Regions from separate parts of the Solibacillus sp. FSL K6-1126 genome, predicted to be linked through region 3. Evidence: riboswitches for the same ligand, from Rfam matches in the RefSeq annotation. Region 3 holds a riboswitch; each other region holds the start of a gene.
What was found. Region 3 has a riboswitch for cobalamin ahead of metE (5-methyltetrahydropteroyltriglutamate--homocysteine S-methyltransferase). Riboswitches for the same ligand answer to the same signal wherever they lie in the genome.

Region 1 (4,251 bases), 550 kb from region 3:
AAATGGAGCAATAAAATATGATGAAAGAACAATTAGAAGGAATTGTAAAAAAGTCGATTAATCTGGATTCAATTGATTTTAACGAATTAATCCAGTTCATGCTAAAAAATATTGGAAATACGGATGGCTATTTACGAGATAACTTAATTTATCGGGGATTTTGCGAATTAATTCTGAATGAGCAATTTACTGAAGAACAATTAGTTTTAATATTAAAAACATGTTCGGATGATGAGCACCTTTATTTAAATATTACACAGAGCAATCCTTCTGATGATGTATTTACAAGATCGTTTTCGGCACTCGTTATCACCCTTATTTTAGGGAAAGATCGTGAAAATAGAAGTTTGCCTGAAGAACTTGTTGTTGAGGCTATTCACCGTAGTATTCATTATTTATTTCTTGAGAAGGATTACCGAGGATTCGTCAATACAAAGGGCTGGGCACATGCGGTTGCACATGGAAGTGATTTATTAACAGAAGCAATTAGACATCCGTTGATGAAGGATTCCAAATTATTATGTAGCGCATTACAAAGTTTAAAAAGCTGTCTTCATACTGAATATGCTTTAATCGATGAGGAAGAAGTACGCATGTTACCGGTCATTGATGCATTACTGGATAAGGGACTGACGGATGAGCAATTGTTAACGTGGCTAAAAGGATTGCATTACATAGAAGTAGAGGATTGGCATAAGAAATACCGGTATGAATGGAATGTGAAAAAATTTGAGGCAGCATTATTAAGACATTTATTAAAATCAACCAAATGTACAAAAACAGCCGATTGGATTATTTTTGGAAATCCAACTTTTGTTTAGTAAGGAGTTGAAAAATTGAGACGTATTTTTTTAATGATACTGCCATTCATTTTATACATAACAGGCTTACTCGCATATTATTTTGATAAGATTAACGGTTATCAATTTATTATTTTTATTATAGTGGGCCTGGGTATTTCAATTTTCGGATTCTTTGTTTACCGGAACCAGAAGAAGTTGAAAGCAGCTTTTTTAGGGATTTTTTATATACTAGCCCTATTAGTTGTCTTTGAAAGCCGACTGATTGATTATGAAAAATATACTTATTTTCTTATGTCATATAACGAGCCTTTTGAAATAGTGGAAGACTCAGGAATCAATGTACTGGCAGTGGAAGTAATTGAGATCCCATATATAACGGACTTGAACTACTTAATTCATACTATGGAATCTTCAACTTATAAAGAAGTTTTGGATTCGGAAGTTGTCACGAATAAAATCCGGTACCGTTCGAAAAACGAAGAATTACTAAGTTATGTACGTCCTATGGAGAAACATTTTGAGACGATGAAGGAAAATGTCCTTGCTTATTTACCAGAAAACGCTTTTGCTATTAATCAATTTTTAGAAAGAGAAGATATAGAAGGTGATAGTGCAGGACTTGCCACTGTATTAAGCGCTCTTATCGAAAATGGTGACGTTAACAATAATATTCCGATTGCCGTAACAGGAGCGATTGATAGCAAAGGAAATGTGAGGGAGATCGGTTCAATAAAAGCGAAAACTTTGATTGCCGAACAAAGCGGTTTTTCTTATATTTTTTTGCCTGATGAGAATGCAGAAGAGGCAAGGAAAGTGAAAAAAGATGAGCAGCTTAATATAGAAATTATCGCTGTGGCATCTATAGAAAATGCTGTAACTGATATAAAAAAACTAAATGAAACAGGGTCATTAAATAAATAAAATGAAAACCAGAAAATAAACAACCTTTGTTAATTAGGATAGGAAATTAATGTGCAAAGGACCGAAATAATGAAGGAACAATGCTTTATCTTCACTGAAAAAAACAGATATCATAATAATTGTTCTATCATTTTTTAATAGACTATGTTATTTTTATAATAATTTAATAATTTGCAATTTAAATAAGTGCTTACAGAATTTTGTAAGGTAAAAGGGAAATTAGTGAAAGACTAATGCAGCCCCCGCTACTGTAATAGCTGATGAAATCACAATGAATCACTGTCGTAAAGATGGGAAGATGTGAAAGTAAAAGGAAGCTTAAGCCAGGAAACCTGCTTATTTAAACGATACTTACTTTTCGGAGGGAGAAGTATAGGCGAAACAAGTAATTGTTTTTGTGTTTTTCTATACTTTTTTAGTATTAATTTCACATGCCCGTACCTCTTTCTAACGAGAGGTGCGGGCTTTTTTTATTTCTTAGTGGATAAGCAATACTAGTTTTTGATGAAATCCACATAAGAAAAATTATCATCACGTCCTATTTGGTGCGAGATGTATTTTTCTACTAGGGAGGGTGTTTACATGCAAAAAGGAAAGATCTTTGTTGTAGGGTTCGGACCTGGAGATCGGGAACATATAACAAAACGTGCAGTCGATGCACTACAGCAAAGTGATCACATTATGGGCTACAAAACGTATGTTGAACTGATTGAGCACTTAGTGACGGCGAAAACCATTGTCAGTACGGGAATGACTGAAGAAGTTTCACGTGCGCAAGAAGCTGTAAAACAGGCTGAAGCCGGCCATATAGTTGCTGTTATTTCCAGTGGTGATGCAGGTGTTTACGGAATGGCGGGCCTCGTATATGAAGTATTAATCGAAAAGGGATGGACTGCAAAAGAAGGGATTGAAGTAGAAGTCGTTCCGGGTATATCAGCGATTAACTCCTGTGCAAGTTTACTTGGCGCTCCTGTTATGCATGATTCCTGCACAATTAGTTTAAGTGACCATTTAACACCATGGACGGTCATCGAGAAACGGATTGAGGCAGCGGCAATGGCAGACTTTGTCGTTGCGTTTTACAATCCTAAATCCGGCAGACGGACAAGGCAAATTGTGGAAGCGCAACGAATATTGCTTAAGTATCGTTCACCTGATACACCTGTCGGATTAGTAAAAGCTGCCTATCGGGATACGCAGGACATTGTGTTAACAACACTAGAAGAAATGCTCGAACATGATATCGGAATGCTGACAACGGTCGTCGTGGGGAATTCCTCAACATTTTACTACGATAATAAAATCATTACACCACGTGGTTATCAGCGTAAATATACGTTAAGAGAAGAAAAGCAACTATTAAAACCGCATCAACGTTTGAAAAAAGAAGCGGAACCTTGGGCGTTGGATCAGGAAACGGGTGAAGCAAAGACCGGGTATGAAAAAATTGAAGCTATAGAGAAAAAAATAGTTGAACCAGCAGCCAGTAAAACAACCGCATTACAGCTTGCAAATGAAGCATTAGCGCTCGTACATAAAGAAACATCAGCAGTAAAAGTTGAAGAAAATCCGTTTTTAGTGCAGCAAGAAGTGGAATCCATATTTGAGTTTGCTGTATCACCAGGTGTTGCCAATAAAATGATTACACCTGCACAAATGATTACATTGGCAGAGGTTGTAGGAGAACGGGGTACGATGGAGTATACGCCTGATCACCGTCTCGTGTTGAAGGTACCAACTGATTCACCTAAAAGAATCGTAGAAACGGTAGAAAAAACGGGTTTACTTGTTCAACCTGTCGGCGACGTAGTAATCGTCAAGGCGTGTGATTTCTGTTACGGCGAAAAAGCCGAATCCATTCCATATGCTGAAGAGATTATGGAAACACTTGGTGGCATTAAAATGCCGAAAGAACTACATGTCGGTTTTAACGGTTGCGGAATGGCATGTTATCGCGCGGTTTTTGATGATATCGGCATTGTTTACCGCAAGAAAAAGTTTGATTTGTTTATCGGTTCCAAACCAGTTGGACGAACAGCACATGCAGCACAACCTGTCCTTGAAGGGATCGATCCCGAAAAATTGATTCCTTTACTAACAGAAATCGTTGCGGACTATAAAGAAAATGCACATCCGAATGAACGTTTTTTCAAATATTTTAAACGTGTAAAAAAAATCCTGAATTTCAATTATGTTGATATGTCATGCAAAATTAAAGTGGAAGAGGCCCCTTGTGGAGATTAGGTGAAATGATGATTTTATTTTTAGCTGGAACAAGTGATGCAAGAGAGCTGGCTGTTCAATTAATGCAAGCGGGACAAGAATTGGTGGCGACTGTCGTTACGGAATCTGCTGCAGCGAGTCTACAGGAAGCGAATGTTCCGTACCATGTCGGTCGTTTAACAGAACAGCAAATGAAGGAACTAATTGAAAAACGGCGGGTAACAACGGTTATCGATGCCAGTCATCCATATGCGGAAGAGGCTTCCAAAACAGCGATGGCCGCTGCAAATTTAACGGGTATTCC
Region 2 (4,251 bases), 890 kb from region 3:
CTTTAGTATCCGATCCGAAGCTTCTTATTTTGGATGAACCGACAGTCGGAATTGACCGAGAAAATGTGCAGGCATTCTATGATATGCTCGCACATTTAAATAAGCATCACAATATGACGATGATTTTAGTTACACATGATGTGGACACGGTTTCGGATCGTGTCAGTCATGTAGCGTGCTTAAATCAGTCGATTCATTTCCACGGGTACAAAAATGATTTTGATACGATTTCGGAAGAACAGATTGCTAGCTGGAACGGCCACTCTGTTCGAAAGATTCACTAAGAGGAGCAGGCCGTTATGATAGAAGCTATATTAAACTATGAATTTTTGCAAAATGCCTTTTTCTCAGGGCTTGTTATTGGAGTAATTGCACCATTGCTTGGTGTATTTATCGTAGTAAGACGTTTATCGCTAATTGCGGATGCACTGTCGCATGTAACACTGGCGGGGATTGCCGGGAGCCTGTACTTGAGCCAATCGTTTGCAGCGCTGGCTTTGCTGAACCCGATTTATTTAGGGATTATCGCATCTGTAAGTGGTTCGATCTTAATTGAACGATTACGCCGACTATATAAACATTATGAAGAACTTGCGATACCAATTATTATGTCGGGCGGAATCGGTGTGAGTGCCATTTTAATATCACTTGCAAGCGGATTTAATACCGATTTAATGAGCTATTTATTTGGCTCTGTATCGGCTGTATCACGTCAGGATCTATATGTTGTGCTGGCAATTGCAGTCGTAGTTGTATTATTTTTAGTTTTATTTTTTAAAGAGCTTTTCGTATTGTCATTCGATGAGGAATATGCGAAAGCGAGCGGTTTACCTGCGAAATGGATTCATTTATTGTTCATGATCGTTGTCGCACTAGTTATCGCAGCAAGTATGCGTATTGTCGGAATTTTGCTTGTTTCAAGCTTAATGACATTGCCGGTAGCTGCAGCGATGCGTTTAGCTCGCGGTTTTAAAGAGGCGATTATTTTAGCGATTGTATTTGGAGAGCTGGCAGTAGTAATCGGACTCATTTCTGCATTTTACCTGAACTTGGCACCGGGTGGAACAATTGTTGTCACATCTATTTTGATCTTGCTATTAGTAATTTTAATCAAAAAGCTTGTTTTGAAATTCACAATTAAATCGGAAGGAGAAGAGATACTGTGAATGCAGCGCGCGCGTGGGAAATATTAAAGGATAATGGCTATAAAAAGACGGATAAACGAGAGTTGATTTTGGGTATGTTTGCATCTACAGACAAATATTTGACTGCCCGTGATTTGTTATCAGTATTGAAAAAAGATTTCCCTGGGATGAGTTTCGATACAATTTACCGTAACCTCGCTACTTTCGTGGAGCTTGATATTCTAGAAGAAACAGAATTAAACGGTGAGCGTAACTTCCGTATGCATTGTGAGTCGGATCATCATCACCACCATTTTATTTGCCGTGATTGCGGGAATGTAAAGGAACTGTCTGTTTGCCCGATGGAAATGCTCGGTGAAAAGCTGCCGGGTTATGCTGTAGAAGCACACAAATTTGAGATTTATGGCAAATGTCCGGATTGTTTGTAAATTTCCATTGCATATTTCTGTTAATATGCTAAAGTGATTAAGACAAATTGAATAAATTTGCAGGAAAAAGATGCATTATGCATAAATGGGAATTCGGTGTAAATCCGAAGCTATTTCCGTAACTGTAAGCGTTGATGAAAATAAGTGTGAGACCACTGCTAATATAGCGGGAAGGTACTTATGAGTAAAGTGAAACGCAGAGCCAGGAGACCAATCTTTTTCTTATCGTAACATCCCTCTTCGGAATTAAAGAGAATGTACGGCAGTCACTGATCGAATGAGCATCCTTTTGCAGCACTCTTTTTTGATTTTTGAAGCCATCCATTTTCTTGGGTGGCTTTTTTTCGTACACTCGTAATTTCGTGAGGCACTACTTGAAGTGAGGAGAATTTTATGAAAAAGGATATCCGTTTTTCCTGTTATCCGTTTATGCGGGAAAAATCAAGCTGCGTCGACTATGAAATCCGCACCGATTCTTTGACAACGCGAATCGGTACAGTCTTTCCGACGTTAGTTGATGATGCTTCCGGTCAGCTCGTTTTGGAAGATTTGAGGAGAATCCAACCGTTAGCTTATCATGTCAATGGTTCGGTACGCGGTAAATTAGCCATTACATTTGAGGATTTGCAATGGCTAAGCGATCGATACGATTTTTATGTAAGTGAAGTTGGAGAAGCGATTCAGCAGTTTGTACTGCCACAAGGAATCGAAAGTTCAGCAAGACTGCATATTTGCCGCAGTGAGGCGAAAAAGTCTTTCAGGGCATTACATAAAGTGAGCGAGGAAAGAGAAGTGGATGAAATTTTGTTTGATTTTCTCGGGCTGCTTGCCAATGTGTTTTTTGTCATGGCGGTCTATATGAATCAGCAGCATCAACAAGAGGAAATTCCATTTATCTCAAAATCTTATCCGACGAAAAAGAAAAAAGGGGTTACAACAAATGAAATTTAAGAACAAATGGATCGTTGCTTTAGCGGCAACATTCTTATTAGCAGCATGCGGATCAAATGATGAAAAGTCTGAAAATGATGTGAAAAAAGAAGAGCAGGCCGGTTCGAAAAGTGAAGGTGCACCGTATACAGTTGTTGATGATCGTGGTGTTGAAGTAACATTCGATGAAGTACCGGAAACGATTATTTCCCTGCAGCCTAGCAATACAGAAATTTTGTTTGAGCTGGGTGTCGGTGAACAAATTATCGGGGCAACAGAATATGATACATATCCGGAAGCCGCACAAAAAATTGAACGTGTGTCGACTTCTACTGTCATCAATGCAGAGCGAATTCTGGAATTGGATCCGGATGTCGTTGTTGCCTATACAATTGGGGAGGAAGCACAAATTGCCCAATTGGAAGATGCAGGTTTGAAAGTATTTGTAATTGCTTCGGCTGCGACATTTGATGATGTTTATACAGATATTATCCAACTGTCCGAAGTAATGGATGTAAAAGAAAAAGGCGAAGAAATTGTAGCCGACATTAAAGCACAAATCGAAACAGTACAAGAAAAAACAGCGACAATTGATACGAAGAAAAAAGCATATTATGAAGTTTCGCCAGCTCCGGATCTTTGGACTACCGGCAGCAGTACATTCCAGCAGGAAATAATGGATCACGCCAATGTTGAAAATATTTTTGCTGATCAGACGAGCTGGATTAGTGTGACGGAAGAAGATGTCATTACTCGTAATCCTGAAATTATTATTACACCGGCAACCTATATGGAAAATGCAGTTGACGAGATTCTAGGACGCACAGGTTGGGATAAAATACAGGCAGTTTCAGAAAAGGCAGTTTATCTGGTCGATGGAGATATTATGTCCCGTCCTGGACCGCGTATTGGTGAAGCCGTTGAAATTATGGCACAATCAGTATACCCGGAACTATTTAAATAAGTATAGAATAGAAGGACATGCCTAAGTTTAGGCATGTCTTTTTCAATTAACTTCATTCAGCGGATATCGCTGAATGAAATTAATTGGCTTCCGGCGGATGTCACGACTTCGGCGATGAATTCTTTGCGCTTCAGCGCAAAGCAGAATACGGACGCAATTACGCCGAGGCGTAATTGATAAAAATAAGGGGGGATACGATTGATTTTTATAACCGGTGGTGTGCGCAGCGGCAAAAGTGCTTTTGCAGAAAAATTTGCTAGGCAGTTAGGTGAAGAAAAGACGCTCTACTATGTCGCGACAGGTGTATCCTTTGATGAGGAAATGGAAAAACGAATTATCCGCCATCAGCAAGACCGCGAAAATCAGAACGCCCATTGGAACACAGTGGAAATGCAAGTACAGATTCCTTTTACGATCGAGCAGCTTTCAAATAATGATGTTGTGCTTTTTGAATGTGTGACAACATGGCTTTCGAATGTACTGTATACATATGAACAAAAAAATGAAAATAGCGAGTACATCGATAATTGTATCGAATCACTGCAAAAGCAATTGCTAACATGGCGGAAGCAAGGTGCTACAATAATAGTTGTATCAAATGAAGTGCTGGATGAACTGCCATCACCGTATGATGAGGTAAATTTGTATCGCAAATTGTTAGGTGAGCTTCATCAATGGATTGTCCAAAATAGTGATGAAGCATATGAAGTACAATTTCAGCTTGTACAGCGTTGGAAGTAAGGAGGAACCAAGTTGAAAAATAGTTTGAGCGGTTTTTTGTTAG
Region 3 (4,251 bases):
CGCATCTACACTTGCATCGATATAAGCCTTATGCAGACTTTTACGGATCGGCAAGCCTTCTTTCAATGCAGGTTCATCTACTTGAATAATATTGATTCCCGCATTTTCAAGTGCTCTTACTTCTTCTCTTAGTGCCAGGCCGATTTGATAAGCAACTTCTGAGCGAGCTAAATCATTTCTTACAAATGACCAGTTCAATATTGTAACGGGTCCCGTCAACATCCCTTTTACAGGTTTTTCCGTAAGTGATTGTGCCGCACTTACTTCCTTTACTGTCATCGGTTCTATCCATTCAACATCTCCGTATATAATTGGGGGTTTTACACAACGTGATCCGTATGAAACTACCCATCCATTTGTCGTAAAAGCAAAGCCATTTAATTTTTCACCAAAAAATTCGACCATGTCAGTTCGCTCGAATTCACCATGAACAAGGACATCAAGGCCAAGTTGCTCCTGAATGGTAATCCAACGTGCGGTTTCGTTCGCGTTGAATGCTTCATACTCGGTTGTTGTAATTTCCCCTTTTCGCCATAAACTACGGTTTTTCTTAACTTGTGAGGATTGCGGGAAACTCCCGATTGTTGTTGTCGGATAGTCTGGTAACTGTAAAAAGGCACGTTGTAGCTTACTACGCTTGTCGTAGTCATCAGTTCGTTTAAATGCTTCCGGTGTTAATGCGTTTACTTGTGCATGTACTGCTTTCTTTTGTCTTGATTCATGCAGTGCCAATGTTCGGATTGCTTTTTCGCTATCTAAAAAAGCCTGGATATGAAGAACTTCCTGCTGAAGTATTTTCCCTTTGATCATTTGCAATTCCGTTATTTTTTCATTGGCAAATGCCAAAGCATTTAGCAGCTCTGGTACAATCCCGTTTTCTCCTGCTGTTGTAACTGGCACATGCTGAAGACTGCATGATGTTTGTAGATGTATTGGTGAAAATGGTACATAGGAACGTATTTCCGCTACTAGTTCCAACTGCTTCTGCAGCTCGGCTCTCCATATGTCCCGACCATTAATAATACCTGCAAATAGAACTTTATCTTTTGGGAAACCAAACTTCTTTAACGCTGCTAGATTTTCATTTTTCCCATGAACAAAGTCCAGTCCAAAGCCATCTACAGGCAAATTAATCATTGTTTGATAGTCGGATAACGCTTCAAAATAAGTTGCGCAGATCGTTTCAACTGTCAGTCCTTTTAATATTTGATGATAGAAATGTTGAACTAATGCTATATCTTCGGACGTAAGGTCTTTTGTAAGGCTTGGTTCTTCAAGCTGGATCGACGTTGCACCACTTGCTTCCAACGACTGAAGCAACTCTTTATATACCATTACCAGCTGCTGAATATAGTGTTGTTTTTGTTCGTGATCTATACCTTTCGTCAGTTTATAAAATGTAAATGGACCGATAATAGTCACACGAGGGGTCATGCCGAATGCTTCGATTGCCTCCTGAATATATTGCGCGTAAACATTGTGTTGCAATGCCAGTTGCTGTCCTTCGTATTCCGGTACAATATAGTGATAATTTGTGTTGAACCATTTCGTCATTTCACTTGCCACCACATTTTCAGCACCGCGCGCCATTGCAAAATAGGCTGTTAAATGATGCTGCAATGATAGATGGTCGTATCTAGATGGAATCATATTAAACATAACGGCTAAGTCAAGCATACGGTCATAGTATGTAAAATCTCCTACCGTTAAAACATCCAGCCCTAAATTCTGCTGTTGATGGAGTTGGGCAAGTCGTAAGTTTTTCATTTCCTGTTCATAGGATTCCAAAGACAATTGTTCTTTCCAAAACGCCTCTGTTATACGTTTCCATTCACGATTTTGTCCAATATACGGATAGCCAATTACTGCTGTTTTCATAAACAATTCCTCCTTAAATTTGTTACATAAAAACCAAAACCCCTCTTTCAAAATGAAAGAGGGGTGTGAATGTTTAAGAGATTGACAATAAAAACCTTTGCATAATCAAAGGAGTTCTGTCTCACTTTCGCACAAAATCACCACCTATTTCCACGTAGGTATTGGCGTGTACTAGTTTCCGGCAGGTCTCCTGGCTCATCATCAACGTTCTTGTGACCCTTCCCATCAATAGACAGTGGTTGAATATCACGAACTCCGATTTACAGTTGCGGGACAGCACCAGACTTTCACTGGTTTCCCTTTTAAGCTTGTTCTCACAAGCACCGTAACTTACACAGTATGTAATTTCGTATACTATATCATAGAATTCTAGTTTTGAAAATTCTTTTTATTTTGCGACCATATTAAAGATATGCGGGGTTGAAATAATTTCAGTGGATGCTGTGTGCTTTTTATTAGAAGAAATTTGTTTATTTTAGCACTTCTGCGGATGATTTTAGAAAAGTTGACATACTTATTAGCTAATCTGGAACTGATATTAGCATATCCTGCTCCTTTATTAGAAAATCAGCAACTTATTAGAAAATCGGTGGATTTATTAGCACATTTTTATATTTATTAGAAAAGCCCGCAGTAAACTCCATAAAAAAACTTGCTTAAAAAGCAGCTACACTTTTTTCGCAAGTTAATCTTTCATTTCACTATTACTTTAGACGTTCGTCAATGAGTGCTTCCATATCACTCGCAATCGTTTCATATGGAACACCATCTTCGCCAGTGCCATAGCCTGAATAGTTTTTCACGGCGATTCCTTTTTCATCCACTAGGAAAAATGTATCGGCATGGATAACTTGATCGTTCCCTTCAATCGACTGGACAGGTGTTTTAAATGAGTTTCTGCCAAACTGCTCAATAAATTTTTGATCGTATCCTGTCAGCATATGCCATTTTGATTCATCTACTGGTGTATGGCGCGATAAATATTCTGTCAAACGCGCCGGTGTGTCGTAGTCCGGATCAACGGAAAACGCGACAATTTTATAATCTTCCAGCCCTTTTTTCTCGAGATGATCCTGGACACGGGTCATATTCATTGTCATTGGCGAGCAAATTGTTGTACAGCTTGTGAAGATGAACATTGCAAGCCATGGTTCCCCTTTTAGGCTGTCCAGTGTCACTTCATTGTTCCGGTGATCGGTCATCGTAAACTCGCTAATTTCAAAGTTGGTCGTCGGTTTAAACTGATAATTGCTGCATGATGTAAGTACAGTTGCTGCCAAGAGCATAAGTGCGAATACTATGTTTTTCGTTTTCATTTCTCTCTCTCCACTCTTTGAACATTACTCTCATCTTACCCAATATTTAGTATATTCTCAATAGTTATTGGAAGAAAGGACGTGTGTCAAAATTGTGAAGAGTTTCTCACGCTCTATCTGCAGGATGATGTAATGATACGAGTGCTGTATGAATCGCTTCAAGTTTTGTTTCTATCCGATACAGTAAATAAAAAGATATAAAGATCGGAAACGTTACTTCCTGAAGAATGGCAATCCACTGGTCCATTATAATCCCTCCATTTTTATTTAAAGAAGCCGGCAAAGCATCACACTTCGCCGGCCTTGCTATTAGCTGATCAGTTCAATTGCTGTTACATTACGCTCAACAATACGCGCAGATTTTTTTACATTGAACAAAAATCCGTCTTTCGAAAATACCGCCTGATCAATAATTGTTTGCATCGCTGCATTCACTTCAGCCTCAGTTAAATTCGGCTTCGGATCATTTATATTGATCGTCATCGTGCTTCCTGCAATGTTGGCAAATGTTAATTGTAAAACTTGTGCCATAAGCTCTCCTCCTTTTCTTTACTACACTTAATTAAGCTGTAATCGTTTCTTTCTGCGTTTTCACAGATTCGATATAATCGTAATCTGTTAAGCCGACGATTGTTGTCCCAACTGTGTATAGCTGCTGGGCTGTTGCGTTTCTTTCCAAGTTACGGAATGTGGAACTTTTAATCATTGGCTCATTAAATTCATCAAGCCCTGTCTGATAATAAACTGTCAACGTCGCAGATAAAAATCCAAATTCATTCATGTTTCTCACCTCCTTGCCCTATATATGTCATGATTTACAGAAAAAAGGGACAATGACGATGAAAAAAATTACAAAAACTTATATAATAGACAATAATGAGGTTTATCACCAATAGATTAGTAGAAGAAATTTCGTAGACAATATTAAGTAATGAGGTGAACATTGTGGGCTTAGATGGCTGGTTTTTATGGTTTATTTTATTTTGGGTTGTAGTATTGATTTCGCTTATGGGGATTGGCGGCTTTTTTATGTTCCGCAAGTTTTTGAAGGCCCTGC

Region 1: another riboswitch for cobalamin. It lies ahead of cobJ (precorrin-3B C(17)-methyltransferase); the one in region 3 lies ahead of metE (5-methyltetrahydropteroyltriglutamate--homocysteine S-methyltransferase).
Region 2: another riboswitch for cobalamin. It lies ahead of MHH44_RS06590 (hypothetical protein); the one in region 3 lies ahead of metE (5-methyltetrahydropteroyltriglutamate--homocysteine S-methyltransferase).

What each region holds. Positions count from the first base shown of each region.
Region 1 covers NZ_JBBOPD010000001.1:1,719,169-1,723,419, forward strand. Annotated here, with positions in the region: gene MHH44_RS08285 (acyl-CoA thioesterase) at 1-14, shown strand, start outside; gene MHH44_RS08290 (DUF2785 domain-containing protein) at 18-821, shown strand; gene MHH44_RS08295 (S16 family serine protease) at 837-1,724, shown strand; cobalamin riboswitch at 1,892-2,078, shown strand; gene cobJ (precorrin-3B C(17)-methyltransferase) at 2,307-3,968, shown strand; gene cobK (precorrin-6A reductase) at 3,977-4,251, shown strand, end outside.
Region 2 covers NZ_JBBOPD010000001.1:1,379,987-1,384,237, forward strand. Annotated here, with positions in the region: gene MHH44_RS06575 (metal ABC transporter ATP-binding protein) at 1-284, shown strand, start outside; gene MHH44_RS06580 (metal ABC transporter permease) at 300-1,166, shown strand; gene MHH44_RS06585 (Fur family transcriptional regulator) at 1,163-1,573, shown strand; cobalamin riboswitch at 1,625-1,806, shown strand; gene MHH44_RS06590 (hypothetical protein) at 1,967-2,524, shown strand; gene MHH44_RS06595 (ABC transporter substrate-binding protein) at 2,514-3,467, shown strand; gene MHH44_RS06600 (bifunctional adenosylcobinamide kinase/adenosylcobinamide-phosphate guanylyltransferase) at 3,666-4,208, shown strand; gene cobS (adenosylcobinamide-GDP ribazoletransferase) at 4,221-4,251, shown strand, end outside.
Region 3 covers NZ_JBBOPD010000001.1:2,267,730-2,271,980, forward strand. Annotated here, with positions in the region: gene metE (5-methyltetrahydropteroyltriglutamate--homocysteine S-methyltransferase) at 1-1,878, opposite strand, end outside; cobalamin riboswitch at 2,042-2,221, opposite strand; gene MHH44_RS11110 (SCO family protein) at 2,583-3,194, opposite strand; gene MHH44_RS11115 (YvrJ family protein) at 3,301-3,441, opposite strand; gene MHH44_RS11120 (DUF2922 domain-containing protein) at 3,504-3,725, opposite strand; gene MHH44_RS11125 (DUF1659 domain-containing protein) at 3,757-3,975, opposite strand; gene MHH44_RS11130 (DUF2621 domain-containing protein) at 4,140-4,251, shown strand, end outside.